Oharaeibacter diazotrophicus: one gene and its partner. The protein of the gene in region 1 binds, or shares a complex with, the protein of each later gene. Links are inferred from orthologs where the notes say so. Each region holds a gene or a part of one and is shown on either strand. Other genes may lie near its edges.

Region 1 (6,580 bases):
CGGCGCAAGAGGGCTTCGCCGGTCCGTAGCTTCACGGGGGGTGAACCACCGGCCGCGACATTGCGGAAATTTAAGGCCGGCGCGACGATCGGGGCGGTTTCCCCGTCGGGATTATTTCCCTAGTCTCCCGCCTCACCAACGAGAAGGCCGATCGCGGCCGCCGTTCCCGGGAGGACCCACCGATGACCCCGATGCTCTCGCGCCGCCGCGTGCTGGCGCTCGCCGCCGCCTCCGGCCTCGCCGCCGCCGCCGGCCGCCCCGCCTTCGCCGCCGGCCCGACGATCCGGATCGCCGTGCTGAAGACCGGCACGGTCAACTGGGAGCTCGACGTCATCCGCACCAACGGCTTCGACCAGAAGCACGGCTTCGCGCTCGACGTCGTCGAGGTCGCCAACAACGAGGCGACCCGCGTCGCGCTCCAGGCCGGCGACGTCGACCTGATCACCTCGGACTGGCTGCTGGTGGCGCGCGAGCGCGGCGAGGGCTCCGACCTCACCTTCGTGCCGTTCTCCTCCTCGGTCGGCTCGATCATGGTCAAGGACGGCGGCGGCATCGCCACGCTGGCCGACCTCAAGGGCAAGAAGATCGGCGTCGCCGGCGGTCCGCTCGACAAGAACTGGCTGCTGATCCAGGGCATGGCCAAGCGCGACTTCGGCCTCGACCTCGCCAAGGACGCCGAGCCGGCCTTCGGCGCGCCGCCGCTCTTGTCGGAGAAGCTGCAGTCGGGCGAACTCGACGCCGCCCTCACTTTCTGGAACTTCTGCGCCCGCCTCGAGGCGGGCGGCTTCAAGTCGATCCTGTCGGGTCTCGAGGCCGCCCAGGCGATGGGCGCCAAGGGCGCGATCTCGGCGGTCGGCTACACCTTCTCGGAGGGCTGGGCCGCCAAGAACCTCGACGCCGTCAAGGGCTTCGTCGCTGCCTCGCGCGAGGCCAAGGAGCTGCTGCGGACCTCCGACGCCGAGTGGGCGCGCATTCGTCCGATGATGAACGCCGACGACGACAAGGTGTTCGCCAACCTCCGCGACCGCTTCCGCGACGGCATCCCGTCGCGCCCGATCGCCGACGAGATCGCCGACGCCACCACCCTCTACGGCGTCCTCGCCGACCTCGGCGGCGAGAAGCTCGTCGGCAAGTCGAAGACCTTCGCCGCCGGCACCTTCTGGTCCGAACTCGCCAAGGGCTGACGCACCGAGCTTGGTCTCGTCCCGAACCGTCGGGACGAGACGGTTGCCCGGCCGATCCGGCACGCAAATCGAGCGGTCCCATCCCGCGGCCGGTGCCGCGGGACGCGCACCGGCATCGAAACCTCCGTCACCGCCTCCGGTCGAACGCGCTGCCGCCCTTGCGGCCGGTCTTGCTCTTGAAGCTGGCGACGCTCGGATAGGCGCCCTTCCTCGTCGGCTCCGGCGGCGGGGGCGGCGGAGTCGCGGGCATGGTCAGCTTGGTGTTGGCGCCCTGCCCGGCCTCGTCGACCATCTTGGCGAAGCGGACCAGGATGGCGGCGACGCCCTTGAGGCGCTGTTCGGGATCGGGCCAGTCGCGCACCAGCACGATCTTCTGGTCGGGCCGGATCTTGGCGAGGATGCCCTGTTCGCCGACGTATTTGACCAGCGCCGGCGGGTTCTCGAACTTGCCGTCACGGAACGAGATCACCACGCCCTTCGGACCGGCGTCGACCTTCTCGACGTTGGTCTTGCGGCACAGCGCCTTGATGGTGACGATCTTGAGCAGATGCTCGACCTCCTCCGGCAGCGAGCCGAAGCGGTCGACCAGCTCGGCGCCGAAGGCGTCGATCGAGCGGGCGTCCGGCAGGTCGCCGAGGCGGCGGTAGAGGCCGAGGCGCAGTTGCAGGTCCGGCACGTAGTGGTCCGGGATCATCACCGGCGTGCCGACGGTGATCTGCGGGCTCCACTGCTCCTCGCCCTCGGCCTCCGGCCCGCCGGCCTTCAGCGACGCCACCGCCTCCTCCAGCATCTGCTGGTAGAGCTCGTAGCCGACCTCCTTGATGTGGCCGGACTGCTCCTCGCCGAGCAGGTTGCCGGCACCGCGGATGTCGAGGTCGTGGCTGGCGAGTTGGAAGCCGGCGCCGAGCGTGTCGAGGCTCTGCAGCACCTTCAGGCGCCGCTCGGCCACGGTCGTCAGCTTCTTCTCCGCCGGCGTCGTGAACAGCGCGTAGGCGCGCGTCTTGGAGCGACCGACGCGGCCCTTGAGCTGGTAGAGCTGGGCGAGGCCGAACATGTCCGCGCGGTGCACGATCAGCGTGTTGGCGGTCGGGATGTCGAGGCCGGATTCGACGATGGTAGTCGAGAGCAGCACGTCGTACTGGCCCTCGTAGAAGGCGTTCATGACGTCTTCCAATTCGGTCGCCGCCATCTGGCCGTGGGCGGTCGCGACCTTCACCTCGGGCACGTGCTTGGCGAGGAACTCCTTCTGGTCGGCGAGGTCGGCGAGCCGCGGGCAGACGTAGAAGGCCTGGCCGCCGCGGTATTTCTCGCGCAGCAGCGCCTCGCGGATGATCAGCGGATCGAAGGGCGTCACGAAGCTGCGGACCGCGAGGCGGTCGACCGGCGGCGTCGCGATCAGCGACAGCTCGCGCACGCCCGTCAATGCCAGCTGCAGCGTGCGCGGGATCGGCGTCGCCGACAGCGTCAGCACGTGGACGTCCGACTTCAGCTCCTTCAGCCGCTCCTTGTGCTTGACGCCGAAGTGCTGCTCTTCGTCGATGATCAGGAGGCCGAGGTCCTTGAACTGGATCCCCTTGGCGAGCAGCGCGTGGGTGCCGACCACGATGTCGACGGTGCCGTCGGAAAGGCCCGCCTTGGTCGCCGCCAGTTCCTTGGCCGAAACCAGCCGCGAGGCCTGCCGCACCTCGACCGGGAGGCCCTTGAAGCGCTCGGCGAAGGTGCGGAAATGCTGGCGCGACAGCAGCGTCGTCGGCACCACCACCGCCACTTGCCGACCGGACAGCGCGGCGAGGAAGGCGGCGCGTAGCGCCACTTCCGTCTTGCCGAAGCCGACGTCGCCGCAGACCAGCCGGTCCATCGGCCGGCCCGAGGCGAGGTCGGTCGCCACAGCCTCGATGGCGTTCAGCTGGTCGTCGGTCTCGTCGTAGGGGAAGCGGGCGGCGAACTCGTCGGCGAGGCCCTCGGCGGGCACGAGCGCCGGCGCGGTCTTCATCAGGCGGGCGGCCGCGGTCTTGATCAGCTCGTCGGCGATCTCGCGGATCCGCCGCTTCATCTTGGCCTTGCGGGCCTGCCACGCGCCGCCGCCGAGCTTGTCGAGCACGGCCTCGGTGTCCTCCGAGCCGTAGCGCGACAGGAGCTCGATGTTCTCGACCGGCAGGAACAGCCGGTCGCCGCCCTGGTACTGGATCTCCAGGCAGTCGTGCGGCGCGCCGGCGGCCTCGATGGTCCTAAGGCCGACGAAGCGGCCGATGCCGTGGTCGACGTGGACGACGAGGTCGCCCTCGGCCAGACTCGCCACCTCTTTCAGGAAGTTGTCGGCGCGCTTGCGGGCGCGGGCGCCGCGCACGAGGCGGTCGCCGAGCACGTCCTGTTCGGCGACGACCACGAACTCCGGCAGCGAGAAGCCGGTCTCGATGCCGAGCACGGCGAGCGGCAGTTCGTGCGCCGGCGCCTTCAGCGCCTCGTCGAGATAGGCCACCGGTCGGGTCGCCTGGACGCCGTGGTCGGCGATCACCTGGGCGAGGCGGTCGCGCGAGCCCTCGGACCAGCAGGCGAGCACCACGCGGCGGTTCTCCGCCTTCAGCGCGCGGATGTGCTTCACCAGCACGTCGAAGATGTTGACGTCGGGCGCGGCGCGTTCGGCGGCGAAGCTGCGGCCGGTCTCGCCGCCGAGGTCGACGATCCGGGTCGCCGACTGGTCGGGCTGGTGGAACGGGGTGATGCGCGCGACGTCGCGGCGCGACAACAGTGTGCCGAGTTCGGCCTCGGTCAGGTAGAGCCGGTCGGGCGGCAGCGGCTTGTAGGGCGCGCCGGCGCCGCCGGACTTCAGCGAATCCACGCGGGCGTCGTGGTGGTCGGCGACCATGACGAGGCGCTCGCGCGCGGCCTCCCGGTCGAGCGGGTCGAGCAGCACCGGGGCGTCGCCGACGTGGTCGAACAGCGTCGACAGCTGTTCGTGGAACAGCGGCATCCAGTGCTCGAGGCCGGCGTAGCGCCGGCCCTCGCTGACCGCCTCGTAGAGCGGATCGCCCGAGGTCGCCGCGCCGAAGGCGGCGACGTAGCCCTGGCGGAAGCGCTTGATCGCGGCCGGCGTCAGTTGCACCTCGCTCATCGGCACGAGGTCGAGCCGGACCAGCTGGCCGGTCGAGCGCTGGGTCTCCGGGTCGAACGGGCGGATCGATTCCAGCGTGTCGCCGAAGAAGTCGAGGCGGACCGGCGCCTCGGTGCCGGGGGCGAAGAGGTCGAGGATGCCGCCGCGCACCGCGTATTCGCCGGTGTCGCGCACCGTGCCCGAGCGCGAGAAGCCGGCGTTCTCGAGCCAGCCGGCGATGGTGGTCATGTCGGCGCGCCCGCCGGGCACCAGCGAGAACACCTGGCCCTCCACCAGCGCCGGCGGCACCACGCGCTGCACCACCGCGTTGACGGTGGTGAGCAGCACGAAGGGCTTGTCCTCGCCGCGCCGGGCGGCGAGTTCGGCCAGCGTCGTCATCCGCCGCGCCACCACGGCCGGCGTCGGTGACACCCGGTCGTAGGGCAGGCAGTCCCAGGCCGGGAACTCGAGCACGCCGATCTCCGGCGCCACGAAGGCGAGCGCGCGCTGCAGCTGCGCGAGCCGCTGGCCGTCGCGCGCCACGTAGACCGCGTCGACGCCGCGGCGCCGGTTCGCCCGCACCAGCCGGGCCAGCGCCACCGCCTCGGCGCCGTCGGGCACGCCGGCGATGGTGACGGCACGGAATTCGTCGAACAGGTGGGCAAGGGGATCGCTGGACATCGGACCGGACGGTGACATGTGGACGTGCGCGCGGGCGGGCTCGCCCGCGGACGCGAGGTTCGGCGGCGCCCCGCCGCGGCGGGACCCCGTTGGTCGTGGCGACCGGGCGGCGCACCCGGTCGCGGGGGAGGCGGGCGAAGCGGCCTCCCCGGGCGCCGCCGTCCGGCGCGGACGGCATCCGTGCGGCTCGGAACCCCGGCCGCGGAAGCCGACGGCCGACCGGACCGAAGCTCCCGCCAGCCGCAAACTCCCGGTTCCCTCCGCCCCTCTCGACACCCCAACCGCGTCCCCTCCCCCTGGAGGGGGAGGGACAGGGAGAGGGGGGAGCCCCGCCGCAACGCCGGCCACTGCGGGGACGAGGCCAGCGATCGGACAGGATCGGCCCGTCGGCCCCCTCTCCCCGACCCTCCCCCTCCAGGGGGAGGGAGCATGTCGCGGTGCAGGTGCCACACCGGCAACCGGAGCCCGAACGTCGAAGCCGGGATGCGGAAGCCCTGCTGCCGATTGGCGACAGCGCGCGGCATGAGCCCGACTGCCGACTGCCGACTGCCGAAGCCCTACTGCCCCCTACCCCCTACCCCGTCAGCGGATTCGCCTTCGCATACTCGACGATCCTCGCCAGCACGCCGCCGTCGCGCTCGGCCGGGATCGGCTCGCGGCCGAGGATCCAGCCGAACAGCTCGCGGTCGGGCACCTCCATCAGCGCCTCGAACTCGCCGAGTTCGGCCTCGGACAGCGCGGCGATCTCGGCGTCGGCGAAGCGGCCGAGCAGGAGGTCGAGCTCGCGGGTGCCGCGGTGCCAGGCGTGGTAGAGCGCCTTGCGGCGGCGGACGTCGAGGTCCTCCGAGGTGCGCGACAGCCCGTGGGACTGGATGGCCATGGAAAGCTCCGGTAAGACGCATCGCCGCCGGGCCGGATCGCCGGCCCGTCGGTGCGGGAGGATATGTAGCGTCCCCTCCCGGCGCTGTCAGGTGTCTTGTGGCGCGGCGGCGGTTCGGCGCAGCGGCTCGGGTCCCGGCCGGAGCACCCGGGCGGCCGCGCCTCGGACGGCACCGGGTCGGCACGACCGCGCCGCGACCTCGGACCGGACGCGCCGCCGCGGCGCCGCATCCGGCGGCACGGGATCGGCACGGATACGCCGGCGACAGGAGCGGGCCGCCCGGCGGGCCGGCGATGACGAGGCGCGCATGGGCGCGGGCACGAGGGGAACGAGGCGATGACGGACGGACCGACCATCCGGGTGATCCGCGGCGACGCCGCCGCCGAGCTGCGGCCGGCGATCGTCGCCCCGCTGATCGCCTTCAACCGCGAGACCTTCGGCCCGAGCGACCGCGAACTCTTCGCCGCCGTGCTCGAGGACCCCGCCACCGGCGAGACCGTCGGCGGCCTCTACGGCGAGGCCAGCTACGGCTGGACCTACGTCCAGCTCCTCGTCGTCCCCGCCGCCCAGCGCGGCCGCGACCTCGGCACCCGCCTGATCGCCGAAGCCGAAGCCTTCGCCCGCGCCCGCGGCAGCCGCGGCGTCTTCCTCGACACCTTCGAGTTCCAGGCCAGGGGGTTTTACGAGAAGCTGGGTTACGTGGTGTTCGGGGAGCTGGAAGGGGGAGAGGGAGCGGTGCGGCGG
Region 2 (4,661 bases), 340 kb from region 1 along the record:
GTCCCCGGCGGAAAGTCCGCCACCCTACGCCCCGCCCCCGACGGACGGAACCGCGGACGGAAACCCGATCCGGCTGCGTGTCGCTTTATCCACAGCGGGCGCCGAAAAGGGCTGGTGGCTCGTCGTCGTTCTCTCTATGTTCTTGCCACGGGAATTGGCGTCCGGCAAGGCCCTCCTATATTGGCGGATCGGCCCGCATGGCGGGCCACGATCGTCGCGGCTGCTGACAGCGGCTGTCGACGGCGGCGGAGACGATGACCGGCGGTCCGCGCCGGACGCGGGCACCAGGGAACGTCGCGGCGGTGCCGATACGGGCACGGTCGGCGGTTCGGATCGGGACGGACGATGACGGGCAAGAGGACACCGGCCTTCGACACGGCGAAGCGGACGATCGCGATCCGCGGCGCGCGCGAGCACAACCTCAAGAACGTCGACCTCGAACTGCCGCGCGACAGCCTGGTGGTGCTGACCGGCGTGTCGGGGTCGGGCAAGTCGTCGCTCGCCTTCGACACCATCTACGCCGAGGGCCAGCGCCGCTACGTCGAGAGCCTGTCGGCCTACGCCCGCCAGTTCCTCGAGATGATGCAGAAGCCTGATGTCGACCAGATCGACGGGCTTTCGCCGGCGATCTCGATCGAGCAGAAGACCACCTCGCGCAACCCGCGCTCGACGGTCGGCACGGTCACCGAGATCTACGACTACATGCGCCTGTTGTTCGCGCGGGTGGGGGTGCCCTACTCGCCGGCCACCGGCCTGCCGATCGAGAGCCAGACCGTCAGCCAGATGGTCGACCGCACGCTGGAGATCGCCGGGGGCACCCGGCTCTACCTGCTGGCACCGATGATCCGCGGGCGCAAGGGCGAGTACCGCAAGGAACTCGCCGACCTGCAGAAGAAGGGCTTCCAGCGCGTCAAGGTCGACGGCGCCTACCATTCGATCGAAGAAGTGCCCGCGCTCGACAAGAAGCTGAAGCACGACATCGACGTGGTGGTCGACCGCATCGTGGTGCGCGCCGACCTCGCCACCCGCCTCGCCGACAGCTTCGAGACCGCGCTGAAGCTCGCCGACGGCATCGCCGTGCTGGAATACGCCGACGACAAGGAGGAGGACGGCACGCCGAAGCGCGTGGTGTTCTCCGAGAAATTCGCCTGCCCGGTCTCGGGCTTCACGATCCCCGAGATCGAGCCGCGGCTGTTCTCGTTCAACAATCCGTTCGGCGCCTGCCCGAAGTGCGACGGCCTCGGCACCGAGCTGAAGTTCGAGGCCGAACTCGCCGTGCCCGACGACGCCCTGTCGCTGAAGGGCGGGGCGATCGTGCCGTGGGCCAAGACCGGCTCGTCGTCGCCCTATTACGCGCAGACGCTGGAGGCGATCTGCCGGCACTACAAGGTCTCGATGACGACGCCCTGGCGCGACCTGCCCGAGCAGGTGCGCCGGACGATCATGCTCGGCTCGGGCGAAGAGGAGATCACCTTCGTCTACGACGACGGCCTGCGCTCCTACAAGACGTCGAAGCCGTTCGAGGGCGTGCTGGTCAACATCGAACGGCGTTGGAAGGAGACCGATTCCGACTGGGTCCGCGAGGAGCTCGGCCGCTTCCAGTCCGACCATCCCTGCGAGGCCTGCGGCGGTCACCGGCTGAAGCCGGAGGCGCTGGCGGTGAAGATCGCGGGGCTGCACATCGGCGAGGCCACCCGCAAGTCGATCCGCGAAGCGGCGGTGTGGTTCGAGGCGCTGCCCGGCCGGCTGACCGACAAGCAGAACGAGATCGCCGGACGCATCCTCAAGGAGATCCGCGAGCGGCTGCGCTTCCTCAACGACGTCGGCCTCGACTATCTCTCGCTCGCGCGCGGCTCCGGGACGCTGTCCGGCGGCGAGAGCCAGCGCATCCGCCTCGCCAGCCAGATCGGCTCGGGCCTGACCGGCGTGCTCTACGTGCTCGACGAGCCGTCGATCGGCCTGCACCAGCGCGACAACGACCGCCTGATCGAGACGCTCAAGCACCTGCGCGACCTCGGCAACACGGTGCTGGTGGTCGAGCACGACGAGGATGCCATCCTCGCCGCCGACTACGTCGTCGACGTCGGCCCGGGCGCGGGCGTCCACGGCGGACGGATCGTGTCGCAGGGCACGCCGGCCGAGATCATGGCCGACCCGACCTCGCTGACCGGCCAGTATCTCTCCGGCCGGCTCGCCGTGCCGGTGCCGTCCAAGCGCCGCAAGGTCGACCGCAAGAAGCTGATCCGCGTCGTCGGCGCGCGCGCCAACAACCTCAAGAACGTCACCGCCGAGATCCCGATCGGCACCTTCACCTGCGTCACCGGCGTGTCCGGCGGCGGCAAGTCGACCTTCCTGATCGACACCCTGTTCAAGGCGGCGGCGCGCCGGCTCAACGGCGCCCGCGAGCAGGCCGCCGCGCACGACCGCGTCGAGGGCCTCGAATTCCTCGACAAGGTGATCGACATCGACCAGTCGCCGATCGGGCGCACCCCGCGCTCGAACCCGGCCACCTACACCGGCGCCTTCACGCCGATCCGCGAGTGGTTCGCCGGGCTGCCGGAGGCGAAGGCACGCGGCTACCAGCCGGGCCGCTTCTCCTTCAACGTTAAGGGCGGGCGCTGCGAGGCCTGTCAGGGCGACGGCGTCATCAAGATCGAGATGCACTTCCTGCCGGACGTCTACGTCACCTGCGACGTCTGCAAGGGCAAGCGCTACAATCGCGAGACGCTGGAGGTTCAGTTCAAGGGCCGCTCGATCGCCGACGTGCTCGACATGACGGTCGACGAGGCCTGCGGCTTCTTCGAAGCGGTGCCCGGCATCCGCGACAAGATGGTGAGCCTGCGCGAGGTCGGCCTCGGCTACATCAAGGTCGGACAGCAGGCGACCACGCTGTCCGGCGGCGAGGCCCAGCGGGTCAAGCTCGCCAAGGAGCTGTCGCGTCGGGCAACCGGTCGCACGCTCTACATCCTCGACGAGCCGACCACGGGCCTGCATTTCCACGACGTCGCCAAGCTCCTGGAAATGCTCCACGAACTCGCCGACCAGGGCAACACCGTGGTGGTGATCGAGCACAATCTCGAGGTCATCAAGACCGCCGACTGGATCGTCGACCTCGGTCCCGAGGGCGGCGACGGCGGCGGCCGCATCGTCGCGGCGGGGCGGCCGGAGGACCTCGTCAAGGTGCCCGAGAGCTACACCGGCCGCTACCTCAAGGACCTCCTCGGCCGCCGCCCCCAGCGCGCCGCGGCGGAGTAGGGCGGCGCGCGGCACAGCCCGGGCGACGGTGGACGGGGAGGGGCGGCGTGCACGGTCCTCCCGGTCCCCGCGCCGCGTCGCCGTCGTGCCGCCTGCCATTGCCACCGCGTCGCCAGCGGCGCCGCGCGCCGTTGCCTTCGCGCGCCGTCGTCGTCCAGCCGCAGTCTGCCGATCGGCGCGATGGCGCGGGTGCGCAGGTTCGGTGTCGTCGCGGAGTGGCCCGGGCCACGCCCGCCGCCCGCCGGCGGCACCGCCCGGACCTGGACGGAAGGCGCCTCGTACCGCCAGCGCGAGCGCACACCTGCCGCGCACATGCATGTTTCATCTATTCACGTCAGTATGTTATCGAATGTTCGCGAGATCGTCACCGCGGTGTCGGACGAGGCCGACTAGCGTTCCGGCCGTCACGTCCAACGACGACGGGGTGGAGAAATGGCCGCGAACGATCGGCGCGAATTCCTGAAACTGATCGGCAGCGGCGCCTTCGCCGCGTCGATGACCGGCAGCATCGAGCGCGCGCTCGCGATTCCCGCGGAGGTCCGTACCGGCACCATCCGCGACGTCGAGCACATCGTCGTGCTGATGCAGGAGAACCGGTCGTTCGACCACTATTTCGGCACGATGCGCGGCGTCCGCGGCTTCGAGGACCCGCGTCCGGTGCGGCTCTCGACCGGCAAGACCGTGTGGGCGCAGCCCTCGCCGACGGGCGACGTGCTGCCGTTCCGGCCGGATGCGAACTTCGGCGAGAAGTTCCTCGAGGACGTCGCCCACGGCTGGGCCGACGGCCAGATGGCGTGGAACGAGGGCAAGTACGACCAGTGGATCCCCGCCAAGGGCGTGGCGGCGATGACCTACTACCTGCGCAAGGACATCCCCTACCACTTCGCGCTCGCCGACGCCTTCACCGTCTGCGACAACTATTTCTGTTCGCTGATCGGCCCGACCGACCCGAACCGCTACCACATGTTCTCCGGCTGGGTCGGCAACGACGGCAAGGGCGGCGGCCCGGTGATCGACAACGCCGAGGCGGGCTACGACTGGTCGACCTTCCCCGAGCGGCTGCAGAAGGCGGGCATCTCCTGGAAGGTCTACCAGGACGTCGGCGACGGCCTCACCCAGGCCGGCTTCTGGGGCTGGACCGGCGACCCCTACATCGGCAACTACGGCGACAACTCGCTGCTCTACTTCCACCAGTACCAGAACGCGGCCGAGGGCTCGCCGCTCGCCCAGCGCGCCCGCACCGGCACCAACATCAAGGTCGGCGGCACGCTGTTCGACGTCTTCGCCGCCGACGTCAAGGCCGGCCGGCTGCCGAAGGTGTCCTACATCGCCGCGCCGGAAGCCTATTCGGAGCATCCGAACTGGATCCCGAACTACGGCGCCTGGTACATCTCCCAGATCCTCGA

The links. The genes of interacting proteins can lie anywhere in the genome.
Region 2: the proteins of mfd (region 1) and uvrA are in contact, whole or in part, in a crystal structure (PDB 4DFC), measured with the Escherichia coli proteins. The link is inferred for Oharaeibacter diazotrophicus from one-to-one orthologs.

What each region holds. Positions count from the first base shown.
Region 1 is NZ_SNXY01000006.1:709,625-716,204, forward strand. The notes cover bases 1,112-5,279. They hold mfd (transcription-repair coupling factor), read right to left. Parts: upstream 4,957-5,279; coding sequence 1,312-4,956; downstream 1,112-1,311. Other genes in these bases: EDD54_RS03440 (ABC transporter substrate-binding protein), read left to right, coding at 1,112-1,184. In the rest of the region: more of EDD54_RS03440, read left to right, coding at 183-1,111; EDD54_RS03450 (FAD assembly factor SdhE), read right to left, coding at 5,531-5,836; EDD54_RS03455 (GNAT family N-acetyltransferase), read left to right, coding at 6,173-6,580. UniProt on the Escherichia coli protein: Couples transcription and DNA repair by recognizing RNA polymerase (RNAP) stalled at DNA lesions. Mediates ATP-dependent release of RNAP and its truncated transcript from the DNA, and recruitment of nucleotide excision repair machinery to the damaged site.
Region 2 is NZ_SNXY01000006.1:1,052,752-1,057,412, reverse strand. Bases 1-3,455 are described here. They hold uvrA (excinuclease ABC subunit UvrA), read left to right. Parts: upstream 1-345; coding sequence 346-3,255; downstream 3,256-3,455. In the rest of the region: EDD54_RS04955 (phosphocholine-specific phospholipase C), read left to right, coding at 3,688-4,661. UniProt on the Escherichia coli protein: The UvrABC repair system catalyzes the recognition and processing of DNA lesions. UvrA is an ATPase and a DNA-binding protein. A damage recognition complex composed of 2 UvrA and 2 UvrB subunits scans DNA for abnormalities.